Regions from separate parts of the Xenorhabdus budapestensis genome, predicted to be linked through region 1. Evidence: predicted binding sites of a transcription regulator. Region 1 holds the regulator's gene; each other region holds the start of a gene.
What was found. Region 1 encodes Fur, which represses iron uptake genes when iron is present. Its sites were predicted from a motif close to ATAATAATGAGAACNACTATCAA; they were not measured.
Positions count from the first base shown of each region.

Region 2: the regulator Fur is predicted to act here: its motif matches at 2,895-2,917, upstream of ftnA (non-heme ferritin).
Region 3: the regulator Fur is predicted to act here: its motif matches at 2,514-2,536, upstream of feoA (ferrous iron transporter A).

Region 1 covers NZ_CP072455.1:3,135,201-3,139,921, reverse strand. Annotated here, with positions in the region: gene HGO23_RS13615 (beta-N-acetylhexosaminidase) at 1-2,457, shown strand, start outside; gene fur (ferric iron uptake transcriptional regulator) at 2,573-3,022, opposite strand; gene fldA (flavodoxin FldA) at 3,229-3,762, opposite strand; gene ybfE (LexA regulated protein) at 3,937-4,227, opposite strand; gene HGO23_RS13595 (TetR/AcrR family transcriptional regulator) at 4,484-4,721, opposite strand, start outside.
Region 2 covers NZ_CP072455.1:1,943,829-1,948,549, reverse strand. Annotated here, with positions in the region: gene HGO23_RS08865 (YebY family protein) at 124-495, opposite strand; gene copD (copper homeostasis membrane protein CopD) at 638-1,597, opposite strand; gene yobA (CopC domain-containing protein YobA) at 1,597-1,983, opposite strand; gene ftnA (non-heme ferritin) at 2,202-2,705, opposite strand; gene HGO23_RS08845 (DNA polymerase III subunit theta) at 3,017-3,247, shown strand; gene pip (prolyl aminopeptidase) at 3,295-4,248, opposite strand; gene yebF (protein YebF) at 4,328-4,699, opposite strand.
Region 3 covers NZ_CP072455.1:192,859-197,579, forward strand. Annotated here, with positions in the region: gene feoB (Fe(2+) transporter permease subunit FeoB) at 1-2,190, opposite strand, end outside; gene feoA (ferrous iron transporter A) at 2,255-2,485, opposite strand; gene HGO23_RS00780 (hypothetical protein) at 2,802-3,326, opposite strand; gene HGO23_RS00785 (Tex family protein) at 3,668-4,721, opposite strand, start outside.

The sequences.
Region 1 (4,721 bases):
AATGGCGATCAGGCAATTGATTCTGCGGATTGGGCACTCTATTTTCATAGCATTCGCCAAATTCTGAAAGTTAATAATGAGCAATACAAAATCACGCATATCACAGGTGACTTGTATAAATTAGAACCGACAGAAAAGTTCAGAGGGATCAAGGCTAAAGAAAAGGTTTCACTGCCAATTATTGGTGAATACTGGCAGATTTATAGTACAGATTTTATGCCACGCTGGTATGCCACTTCAGGTGATGCTGTTCCCAAGGTACTGACTAATACTGATACTGAGGATCTGAGTGCATTTTTATCTGATTTTAAAGGGGAGCAGTGGAAACGAACTACAGCGGATAACAATATCCTGATGACACCCGAAAGCCGTTTTGAGAAAAACAGCCAGGTGTCATTAATTGATGAGGATAAACTGCGTGGGCAAATTATCCCGACGCCCAGAAAATTGTCCATTCATTCACAGGATGTCAACTTATCTCATGGAGTGAGGTTAGAACTGGGAGGATTGAGTGACGCTTCAATTCGGATTATTCGAGAGCGTTTTGCTGACTATAACATTAAGTTAACCGATAGCGGTTATCGGATTGCGACTCAGATTAATGCTAACAAATTTACCGGTGATTGGCGGGTTAAAGGGGCTTATTCCCTGAATATCACTACTAAGGGAGCACAAATTGTTGCTTTTGATGAATCCGGTGTATTTTATGGCCTGCAATCACTGTTTTCCCTGCTTCCGGCCAATGGTGTACCGAAAATAGCCACATTAACAGCAAAAGATGCCCCCAAATTTGAATATCGAGGTATGTTTCTTGATGTCGGACGGAATTTCCATAGTAAAGAAGCTGTCTTGCGTCTGCTCGATCAAATGGCGGCTTATAAACTGAATAAATTCCATTTCCATTTGAGTGATGATGAAGGCTGGCGTCTGGAAATTCCTGGTTTACCGGAATTAACAGAAATCGGCAGCAAACGTTGCCATGATTTAACTGAGACGCAATGTTTGTTACCACAATTAGGCTCAGGGCCAGCAAGTAATAATATGGGCAGTGGCTATTTTAGCCGTCAGGATTACATTGATATCTTGAAATATGCTAAGGCTCGTCAGATAGAGGTGATCCCGGAAATTGATATTCCGGCCCATTCCCGTGCAGCGGTAGTGTCTATGGAAGCCCGCTATAAAAAATTGGTGGCAGAAGGAAAGGTACAGGAAGCCAATGAGTACCGTTTGCTCGACCCGACGGATACCTCAAATACGACATCTGTACAGTTTTACGATCGCCATAGCTATTTGAACCCGTGCATGGATTCTTCCAAACGTTTTGTTGACAAAGTCATCAGTGAAATCGTTGCTATGCACAAAGAAGCCGGAACATCACTGAGAACATGGCATTTTGGCGGTGATGAAGCGAAAAATATTCGTTTGGGGTCGGGTTATCAGGACAAAGATGGTCCAATTGAACCGGGTAAAGGGATCATAAATAAAAAAATTGAGGACAAACCATGGGCAAAATCTCAGGTTTGTCAAAAAATGATTGCGAATGGCACCATCAAAGATGTTGATGAGCTGGCCAGTTATTTCGCGATTGAAGTTAGTAAGATTGTCAATGCTCATGGTATTGAGGCGATGCAGTCATGGCAGGATGGTCTGAAACATGCGAAATCGGTGAAAGACTTTGCTACTCAGTACGTTACGGTGAACTTTTGGGATACGCTGTATTGGGGAGGTTACGATTCCGTTAATGACTGGGCAAACAAGGGCTATCGTGTCGTTGTTTCCAGCCCTGATTATGTTTATCTGGATATGCCGTACGAAGTTAATCCGAAGGAGCGGGGCTATTATTGGGCGTCTCGTTTTAATGATGAAGCCAAAATCTTCAGTTTTGCACCAAATAATATGCCACAAAATGCCGAGACTTCGGTGGATATCAATGGCAACTATTTCAATACCACCAGTAATAAACGTTGGCCGGGGGCGTATGGCTTGTCAGGGCTATCATGGAGCGAAACGGTGCGTACTGATGAGCAAATGGAATATATGATTTATCCGCGTTTGCTGTCGCTGGCGGAACGTGCATGGCATCAGGCTGGATGGGAACAGAATTACCAGCAGGGCAGGGAATATAAAGGCGGAGTCACACGGTATGTTGAAATCGATAAACTCAATAATGATTGGCGTCGTTTTGCCAATTTAATGGGGCAACGTGAAATGGCAAAACTGGATAAGGCACATGTTGCATATCGATTACCAATACCGGGCGCAAGGATTGTGTCAGGGACATTGGAAGCGAACATTGCTTTGCCCGGGCTGGCAATTCAGTATTCGTTGAATGATGGAAAAACCTGGGAAATTTATGATGACAGACAAAGACCATATGTCGAAGGTAATGTGAAAGTCCGTTCTGTTAGCACTGATGGTAAGCGTTTCAGCCGAATTGAAGATGTATATCAAAAATAATCGCCTGTAAAAAAGCAACCTGCCGATTAGCTTTGGCTAATCGGCAGCAGCTTCTTTTGACAAGAGCCGATATCAAAAGTGAGCAGTATGTATCACTTCTTATCGTGCCTTCTTATCATGCTTTCTCATCATGTAACGTACTATCTTTACGGCAATCACCTGTAGTACAGTGACCATACAAATAGAGACTATGATTTGACAACTTGATTCCATGACGTGCAGCAATATCCTTCTGACGTTCTTCAATGGACTCATCGCTGAACTCGATCACTTTGCCGCAGTCGAGACAAATCAGATGGTCATGGTGATGTTGCTGAGTGAGTTCAAAAACCGATTTACCGCCTTCAAAATTGTGGCGAGTGACAATGCCGGCATCATCGAACTGGTTCAACACGCGATAGACAGTGGCGAGGCCAATCTCTTCACCGATATCAATCAGTTTTTTGTAGAGATCTTCCGCACTGACATGATGGCATTCTGGGACCTGTAGCACTTCCAGAATTTTCAGGCGAGGAAGTGTTACTTTAAGTCCAGCATTTTTTAATGCTTTATTGTTGTCGGTCATGCGGATTTAGTCCTGTAACTTGAGTTTAGTGAACTTGTGATACTTGGGGTATCGTGAGAGAATCATGATTCAGCTTCATGCTGTAGATTATAGGCATGGATACTGAAAATGAAAACCATGCCCACTTCGCTATCATGACACATATTTCAAGAATTATCCCGTGCAAAAGGCATTTGTTTCCTTACATACACAGAGGAGATCTTTTATTATGCGCCGAGGATTTCTGACAGGCTCATTTCAGCCTTAATCTGCTGTACCCAAGCATCAACACGCTCTTCGGTTAATTCTGGTTGGCGATCTTCATCAATAGCAAGGCCAATGAAGTGATTATCATCAGCCATACCTTTAGATACTTCAAAGTGATACCCTTCAGTTGGCCAGTGACCGACAATAATTGCACCACGAGGTTCAATAATATCGCGGATGGTGCCCATAGCGTCACAGAAGTATTCTGCATAATCTTCCTGATCACCACAACCGAACAGGGCAACTAACTTTCCTTCAAAATTGATCTCTTCCAGAGTCGGGAAGAAATCATCCCAGTCACATTGAGCTTCGCCGTAGTACCAGGTTGGAATGCCTAGCAGCAGGATATCGAAGGCGTCAAGATCTTCCTTGCTGCTTTTGGCAATATCGTGAACTTCCGCAACATCAGCACCGCCCAGTTTTTCTTGGATCATTTTGGCAATGTTCTCTGTGTTGCCAGTGTCGCTGCCGAAGAATATACCTATTATTGCCATAAAGTAGATTAACCTCTTGTTCTATTAGTGTATTAAATCCATACACGTCACGCTGAAATCAGCAGGAAAAATATCAGTTTTATTAAAATGAAAAACGTTATTTTGACCAAACATCAGTGACAAGTCTGTCAGATTTGTGTGGTGACACCGCTTCACTCTGTTGAATTAAAGCCGTTAATTGGCAAGGTGATTATCTGTTGCCAGTTGAGCCAGCAACATCTGTTCAATTAATTCACTGCGGCTGATATTGCGCTGTTTTGCCAGATGGTTGAGAGCACCAACAGCATCTTCATTGAGTTTTAGTTCCACCCGACGCAGTCCTTTGACTTTATCCCGGCGCAACTGGTTGCGTTTATTGATCCTAAGCTGTTCATCTCTGGACAGCGGATTTGTTTTAGGTCGCCCTGGCCTGCGTTCATCTGCGAACAAATCCAGTGTGGTGCGATCAGTTTGTTCTTTTGCCATAAATTCGATTGATAAAGGGCGTGTACCAATAATATAGCGGGCAATGATACCTTAGCTGGACGCGTGTCGCTACTGGTTGATGGGGGAGATTGTTGGTTGATAAGAGGGATTGTCGGGTTCAGTCATAATTCAGACCTAATAATGTAGGGAAAGTGGTGTATAGCAAGTACGGTATGAAAGAGAAATAAAACGGAGAAAAGTGAATAGTGTTGGTCTGATTAAGGCATTTGCCTTAATCAGAAAGCGTTTGTAAGGGTTATGGAATAAAGGCTTTTCGTATAATATAAGTAAAAGCTTCAAGGCTTCCTCGCCACTCAAAATCAGACCCCATGATTTGCTTTCCGATAGCGCCGTCAACGGCGATCATCAACCAGGAAGCAGTCTGTTCAGCATTAAGTTTTTTATCGATTTCCCCGTTCTCAATGCCTTTATTGAGTAATAGAGTTAAACGTTCCCGGACTTTTTTCTCATTCTCGATGAATATTTTATTAATA
Region 2 (4,721 bases), 1.2 Mb from region 1:
AAAATGCCATTGAGACGTAGAACAACTTACCTCTTAAAGAGTAGTTGACACATAGTAAATTACCAAGTTTTGTTAATTAGTTAGCTTGTTAATTGACATGCATATTAGCAGTAAAAATTACGGTTATTTTTTACCGCTCGATTTACCGTTACTTGTTTGATCATTGCATAGCACCATAGCTGCTTTCTGAAATGGTTCAATACTCATTTTTTGATTGTGATGTTCAGGATCATCTAAGAGTATTGTACTTAGTGGAGTTGCAATAACTCGGCTATTTTTCATCAGTTCTACTGCGCGATCATTGAGCGGATATTGCATAAGCGTACTAGGATTGATCACAAACAGCGCACCTCCTGAGCGGCAATCAAGCATAACCTCTTCGCGAGAAAAAGCCCATTGTTTCCCGAACTGTAATTTACTGATGGTTTGTATTGGAGCAGCAATCCCTTGGAAAGAGAAAAATAAAAAAGATAAAAACCAAAATACTCGTTTCATCATCATCCTCCTGATAAACATACAAGCTGAATTCTACCGCCCTTTTTCTTGTTTATATACCCATCGTCTTACAAATTGCAGCCTTATTGGTCATAACTTAAAAACCATAGACGTATCTAAGCTCATACCAACTATTCAAGGGTCACACAGGAGACTCTGTCGCAAAGATAGCAACACACAATAGAGCAGCAGTTCCAAGAATGATTTCCAACCAACTGTTCATCATCAGTAATTCATAACGCCCTTTCTGCTTTAATTTGGGCACCAGAATGTAGCGATTGATTAAGGCCAAAAGAACCATAGCTGTAACGAGTATGATTTTCAGCCATAGCATTGATTGATATTCGGAAGCAGGAGCATCAAAAGTTAGCCAACCAGGAATTAAAATGGCACTGCTTACAATTCCTGTAACGATCACCAAAAAAACGGCTACGTGCCCATAGTCAGAAAATCGCCTCATTGCAACTACACTTTCATCATACAAGCTATTCTCCATATTGCAGCTATCTATCTGGTGAAAGGCTGAGTTTGGTTTGGAAATATCTTTTAGCCGCAAGAATTGCAGACATAGTAAAAAAGGCCATAGCCCTCCGAACCAATAGCCTGCACTAAGCAAATGAACAATCTGATTTACCTGAAGCAGCAAACCAAGCTTCCCTTCATACATAGTGACATGACCAATGAAAGCATGACTTGAAAGCAAAACGACAGAACAGCCTAATAATAAGAAATTCTTTGTTTTAGAATCTCCAACATTAGTACGTAAAAAGAATATTCCCCCAACAGCAAGTGCAGCAACCAATAATTGCCATTGCCATACTTTACCAAAAGAAGTTGTTAACACTGCCTGCCATATTTCAAGTTGATAAACGTCGTGCCAGCCATCCCCCATCAACCCTGCCTGTACAATAAACCAGATCATTGAGGTAATAAAAGCCAATACCGTGCTAATCGCCAGGCCGACTCTCAACCGTTTTTTAATCAAAACTAAAAAATGGCCTGAAGCAAGTATGGTAGTAAACAAGCTGAACCCAAACATCAGCATAACTACCACAAAATGCAAGAAACGGCAGAGTACGTATAACGCCTCAAGTGAAATCATTATTTTACAGTAAAGTTGTAAACACCCTTCGTCTTATGACCGTCGACAGAAAGAACACTCCAGTCAACACGATATTCCCCTGCTGCCAGTTTATCCTCTACAGGCAGGATTAGTTTCGTTTTAGTCGCAGGATCAAGTGCTAGCTTACCTGTTTTAATCTCTTTTTTTTCTGGGCCAATTAATTTTACTTTGCTGAATCCAAGTTCAATGCGCTCTGAGAAACTCAGAGTTATAGCTTGTGGTGCAGCTTCCACCGTTGTATTTTCTGCCGGAGTCTGATCTTTCAAGTGAGCATGAGCTAAAGCCTGTTGGCAGGACATACCGACAAACAGAACAACCAAAGCAGACAGATTGCTCCAGAATGAACGGATGTTAAAAATAGACATGATAAATAACCCTTTAATATACAGATGAATTTTTATGCTTAAAGGGGATTTTATAACAAACGATAAATTTAATCCGTGGTGAAAATCCTGACCTGTGAAACACTGCGCAAAAAACAAAAATAGGAGATAAAACAAAAAACCGTAACTCCTGCTTAAAAATAAGCAAAAAACAGGAATTACGGTAAAAATAATGCAGATTAATTTATTTTAGTGCTCTCTTAAGCATGAGCTGGAACCGATAATCCTTTCAAATCTTTATCCAGTAAAAATAAAGACTTACCACTCTCACCCACCATATCCAGTTTATCTAAGATAGATTTGAATAATTTTTCTTCTTCGTGTTGTTCAGCCACATACCACTGTAAGAAGTTAAAAGTAGAGTAATCCTGGGTTGTCATCGCTAAGTGAGCCAGTTTATTGATCTCTTCTGTGATCAGTTTTTCGTGTTCATAGGTTTGATTGAACACATCAGAAATAGAATTAAATTCAACAGGTGGAGCCTGAATAGCACCCAGTACAGGCATTGCTCCTGTATCGCCCAAATAATCAAATAAACGCTGCATATGTTGCATTTCTTCTCCTGAATGGGTTTTCAGAAATGCAGCCGCACCTTCGTAACCTTTCTCACTACACCATGCACTCATTTGTAGGTACAAATTGGCAGAATAAAACTCCAGATTTAATTGCTCATTTAATTTCGTAATCATTTCTTGTTTTAACATTAGCCCACCCTCCTAACATTTTATTAATTGCTGCATATTATGCCTATTAAAAACCAATAAAACAAAGATAAATTTTAAAAAAATAATATATTGATATTTAAGGAATTATTTTTATTTTATAGAAAGAATAAATCTCATTAAATATAAGAAAATAAGAATCAATTTTATTTGATTAAATATTTAATCAAAATGAGAATTGATATTATTAATATTTAAGAGGTGTTTTATTATGCAAATAATGACTTGCCAAATAAAGAAGACTCAATTAATTTTATCTTCTGAAGACACATAGTACTTTTGGAGAGGAAATGATGGAGCATAACTTAGCCAAGTTATCTAAAGATGAGATGGATAAGGTCAATGTTGATCTGGCGGCATCAGGGGTTGCATTTAAAGAGCGCTATAATATGCCTGTCGTTCCAGACACTGTTGAACACACCCAACCACAACACCTGCGGGAATATTTTCAACAACGATTGAACTACTATCGCCAACAATCGAGATATTTTTCTCGCTTACCTTATGAGCCCAAAAACCGTTAAATATGAATAAAAAAGGTAACCACCGCATAAGCGAGTGGTTATCCTACCTATTTCCCAATAAATTTATCAGTTGCATCAATTAATTGATGCAAAATTCCCGGTTCATCAAAAGAATGACCTGCACCTTCTACAATATAAAATTCTGCCTCCGGCCACGATTTCGCCAGATCCCAGGCATTCTGTAACTGGCATGCCATATCATAACGCCCATGAATGATGACTGCTGGAATATGCCTGATAACGTCAATATGATCTAATAACTGCTGTGTCTCATCCATAAAACCGTTATTGATAAAATAATGGTTTTCAATACGTGCAAACGCCAACGCAAACTGTTCTTCTGCGAATGAATCTGCATGCACAGAAGGTAATAGTGTGACAGTTTCCCCTTCCCAAATACTCCATAAACGGGCAGCTTCCAACTGCACTGCGGGGTCATTACTCGTGAGACGTTTGTTGTAAGCCTTTATCATATCAGTACGTTCTTCTTCAGAAAGAAGAGAAAGTGTACGCCCCCACTTTTCCGGAAAAAACCGGGCAGCACCTCCCTGATAATACCATTGCAACTCTTGAGGCCGGAGTAAAAATATTCCCCTTAATACCAATTCTGATACAGAACTCGGATGTTTTTGCGCATAAGCCAGGGATAAAGTTGACCCCCATGAGCCACCAAAAACCAGCCACTTATCAACCCTCATCAGCTTACGTAAGCGTTCAATATCATCAATCAGGTGCCATGTTGTATTATTTTCAAGACTTGCATGAGGTTTGGAACGGCCACAGCCACGTTGATCAAATAACATGACATGATAATGCTCCGGATCGAATAACTGCCGATGATAATTTGCTATTCCTCCTCCGGGCCCTCCGTGGATAAATATCGCAGGTTTACCTTCAGGATTACCGCAAAGCTCCCAGTAAATTTGGTGTCCGTCCCCAGTATCCAGATATCCGGTTTTATATGCGTCATAAGCTGGATAAAGTTTTCGTGGTTCCGTCATAAAAAGCCCTCACTCATTAAATAAAACGGGATACATTTTCAGTATCCCGAATATATTTGAATCTGGCATGGCAATTTGTTTACTTAACTTCACTATAACTGATAGTCTCTTTTTGACAATCAATTGTGACATTGTAACTTTTGTCTTTTTTGGAACCCCGAACAATAAGTGGAACTTGTAACGCATCTTTATCATCAATAATATCATTGACATTTACCCATGCGACGGTTTTTCCTGTGCCCAGTTGTTGTCTGTCTTTATCCCAATGATTAAGTCGATTTTGTAAAAAGTCTCGCTTAACTTGTGCTGCGATTTGATCTTTAGTCAGGTTTTTACAGGAAACAAATTTAGCCACATGATCATTTTCAGCGGCTGACGCAGCAAACGAAAGGAAAAACGCAGCAGCTACACTCAATAACCCAGTACGATGAGCAAATTGATTTGTCTTCATACTTACCTCCTATTACCATCCA
Region 3 (4,721 bases), 1.4 Mb from region 1:
CAAAATAGTGAGCAAGCTGCTTTGCGGATGTGCAGAAAACGTCGCGACCTGATAGAATAGTGCAGCCAGAGAATAGGCGACGTTTAATCCCCATAGAATGGAAAAAGTCATCCAGCCACGGCTGGTCTCACGGGCAATAGCTCCCATGACAGAAACGCAGGGAACGTATAACAGAACAAAAATCAGGTAACTATAGGCTGCGATAGTTGAACCAAATTTAACGCTCATCACTCCCATAGAGCTACTGTCCATATCGCCATCGCCTTTGCTGGCCTCAATAGGGTTAGACAGAGCGCTGAGAGTCAATGCCTCTTTCAGACTATCCCATGTTTCTGTCACTGAACCTTTCAGTTCATCCAGTAAATTGAATTCATCCGGATTGAATGGCTGTTTAGTGATATTTTCAGCGGTATAAAGCGTATTCAGTGTACCGACAACGACCTCTTTTGCCATTGCTCCCGTGATCAGGCCGACGGTTGCCTGCCAGTTATCAGCATGTACACCGATAGGCTGAAGGATCGGAGTGATGACTTTACTGACTGATGCCAGAGCAGATTCGTTGATATTGTCTACGGTCTTGCCAGAGAAAGAAAAACTATTGAGAGCGCCGATAAGCATACTGGCGGCGACAATCACTTTACCCGCACGGATCACAAATCCTTTCAGACGTTGCCAGGTCTGGATTAGCAGGGTCTTGGCATGGGGAACATGGTATACCGGCAGCTCCATGACAAAAGGTGATGCTTCGCCACGCATTATGGTGAATTTAAGCAGCAAGCCTGTCAGGATAGCAACGACAATACCGAGGATATACAGAGAAAAGACGATACTTGCGCCATGTTTATTAAAGAAGGCTGCGGCGAAGACGGCGAAAATAGCCAACCGAGCACCACAGGACATAAATGGTGCCATCATGATAGTAATCAGTCTTTCGCGTGGCGCATCCAGCGTTCTGGAACCCATCACGGCAGGGACGTTACAACCAAAGCCGACAATCAATGGAACGAAGGATTTACCCGGCAATCCCAAGGACTGCATCAATCTGTCCATCACAAATGCTGCCCGAGCCATATAGCCAGAGTCTTCAAGGAAAGAAAGAAACAGGTACATCATGCCGATCTGCGGAACCAATGGCAGCATGGTATTGATACCACCACCGATGCCCTGCGCAAGGAAAATCGTCAGCCAGCCGGGGAAGTGGAGTGTATGGCCGAGCCATTGCATACCATCGATAAAAATAGTGGAAGAAGCACCATCAAAGATGGGTTGTAAGGCACCACCAATATTAATCGCCAGTACGAACATGAGGTACATGACAAACAGAAAGATAGGTACACCCAGCCAGCGATTGAGGATAATTCTATCCATCGTCTGAGTCAGTTTATTGGGAATTGCGGAGTGGATATCAGTGACTGCCATACACAGTGCGTTAATCGTTTGATAGCGGGCATCAGCAATAATAAGCTCCGGCTCTTCAATTTGTTGTTGTTGCAGGCGAGTTTTACTTTCAGTCAGTTGCTCCTGAGTCAGCCCCGAACGTGCAAAACTGTAAATATCTCCTTCCAGTACCTGTAAGCTGAGCCAACGACGTTGTTGTGGATTGAATTTCTCTGAGATCTGGCCGACAAGGAGATCGACTTCCTGCCATAAAGTTTTAGGGTAATCAACCAACACTGGCCGAAGAGTTTGTTGATATTGGTCAATAGCATCTTTCAGAGCTTCTATCCCTGTAGAACGGGTAGAAATGAGCGGAATTACCGGACAGCCAAGGTGCTGTTTCAGTGTCGCGATATCAATGTTGATATGTTGGCTTTTGGCGATGTCCAACATATTCAGGGCAACAATACAGGGAATACCAAGCTCGATAAGTTGCAGCGAAAGATAGAGATTGCGTTCCAGATTCGAAGCATCAACGACGTTGATAAACATATCGGCTTCACTACTCAGTATATAGTGGCAGGCAATTTGTTCGTCAATCGAAGTTTGTTCAGAAATGGTAGTAAGAGAATAAGTACCGGGAAGGTCTACAAGGTCTATTTGATGGTTTTGGGTGGAAAAATGCCCGGTCTTACGTTCAACCGTAACCCCAGACCAGTTGCCGACTCGTTGTCGGGAGCCTGTAAGTTGGTTAAATAAAGTGGTTTTCCCAGAGTTGGGATTACCGATCAAACCTATAGTTAATTGCTTCATCATATTTTTTTACTGCTCAGGAATATTGCACGTCATTACATTCAGCCTGGACTGAACTTAGACTTCATTCTGCTGGATTTACTGCTAATGTGAGGAATGCTAAGTCTTTTTTACGGAGGATAAGATTAACTCTGCGTGTTTCTATTTGAATAGGATCGCCCAAGGGGGCTACCCGGATGACCTGAAATGTGGAGCCGGGCAACATTCCCAGAGACAATAACTTCTGTCTGTATGCTGGATTTATCTGCGGAAAGAATCCCAGAATTTTATAGCTTTGATTTGGAGTCAATAACATATAACACTCCGTTAAAATTAGAAAGGTAGTGATTATGAGAATTATTATCCTCAATAAAGTAAAATTCACAAGAAAAAAGTACATTAATTATTTTGAATTAAAGTACTAATGAGAATAATATGCAATACCAATACTATGTGTCTATCACGAATGATGATGGAATAAATTGATATTAATCAGATTAATGGTGATTTTATTGAAATTAAAGTTATGTAAAGAATGTATAAGGGGAGCTAATAACAAGCTCCAATAAGAAATGGAGCTTGTTGATATTTATTTTTTATATGAATTTTTTAAATGTATTTTGTTTTATTCATTAATTTTTTGGTGGATGAAGCAGGTCACTTAATGGCACCGGAACACGGGCATCATCCTGGTGGTCACTCCAAAGTGTTGAGTCATATACCCACCATGCTTCAATTTTCAATTCGTAGAAACGGCGTATCGCATTACCATAATAATCAGTGATAGGGCGGGATTTTTTCTTTCTGATATTCTCATCTGGATAAGTTTTCAGGAAGAAGTAGTCATATGTTTCTTGTAATTCGTCGTCGGGGACTTGATAAGCATGGCCAATAAATTGAGAGCCTGCGAGTATCAGCGTTGAGTCCGGCATGGTGATGCTGCTGTATATTGTACCGCTGACACAAGGGTTCATGCACAGCTCCTGAGAGTGTCGGGTATCTTGTTTTGAGTACCAAATTAAACTTAATGGATTGTATTTAGGAATATAAAAGAGCGTTGATGACCAAACTGATTCTGCGTCTGGATCGTTAGTGGCAAGGTTGAAAAATCTTATATTGCTGAGTAAGTCAAAACTGCTTTGGACATATTTATTCATAAATTATTCCTTAACAATTTAAATTTTTGCTATGTTTTTAATTTTATTAAATAAATTACCATTATTATGGTATGTGTTATTATGAAATATATTTATTATTAAATATATTGCGGGATGAATTATACGAGTTATTAATGAGGGACGTCAGCCGTTATCACTTATTTAAATTTATTACATTACCAATAAAAAAATCATCATAACGAAGGTTATGTTTTTTTATGTATATGATTGAGAAATATTTTCAGAAATAGAAATAAGATTACATTAATTAAAATTCGTCTTATCTACCAGAATAAACTGACCCTTTCGGGCCAGTTCAGGAAATGATTTATAGAAAGAAATTAACGTTTTTTATCAAAGGCGGCGGCCAATGCATCACTCATGATATTGTTGGTCAATGGTGCAGAGTTTGATGAACGGAAGTTATGGCGACCTTTGCCATTTTTGCTGCGTTCATTGCTGTTATGTTCATGGCGATTGCCTTCCTGAGTGTTGCCACGGCGAGCTGGTGCTTCACCTGGTTGTTCATCAAGGCGCATCGTTAGTGCAATACGTTTACGGTTCAGGTCAACATCCATCACTTTGACTTTCACGATATCACCTGTTTTCACGATGGTGTGTGGATCTTCCACAAAGCGATCGGATAGGGAAGAAATGTGCACTAATCCATCCTGATGCACGCCAATGTCAACGAAAGCACCGAAGTTGGTGACATTGGTGACAGTGCCTTCCAGAATCATACCTGCTTGCAGGTCATTCATTGTTTCAACACCGTCGGCGAAAGTGGCTGTTTTGAACTCAGGGCGTGGATCACGACCGGGTTTTTCCAACTCTTTCAGGATATCGGTTACTGTCGGAATACCGAATTTTTCAGTTGTGAAATCCTGAGCCTTCAAACTGCGCAGAGCGGCTGGGTTGCCCATCAGTTCCGGCAAAGTCTGTTCTGTTATTGTCAGAATTTTTTCAACGACCGGATAGGCTTCAGGGTGAACGGTGGAAGCATCCAGCGGGTTATCGCCCTGATTAATACGCAGGAAGCCCGCACATTGCAGGAAGGATTTTGGCCCAAGGCGTTGAACTTTCAACAATTCTCCACGGTTGTTGAAACGACCATTCTCATCACGCCAATTCACGATATTCTGGGCGACAGAGTGAGTCAGGCCGGCGACACGGGTCAGTAAGGAAACTGATGCAGTATTCAGATCGACACCAACACTGTTTACACAGTCCTCAACGACTGTATCCAGTTTTTTGGCAAGTAGGGTTTGGCTGACATCGTGCTGATACTGACCGACACCAATGGATTTAGGATCGATTTTCACCAGTTCTGCCAGGGGATCTTGCAAACGGCGGGCGATGGAGACAGCACCACGCAGCGAAACATCTAAATTAGGG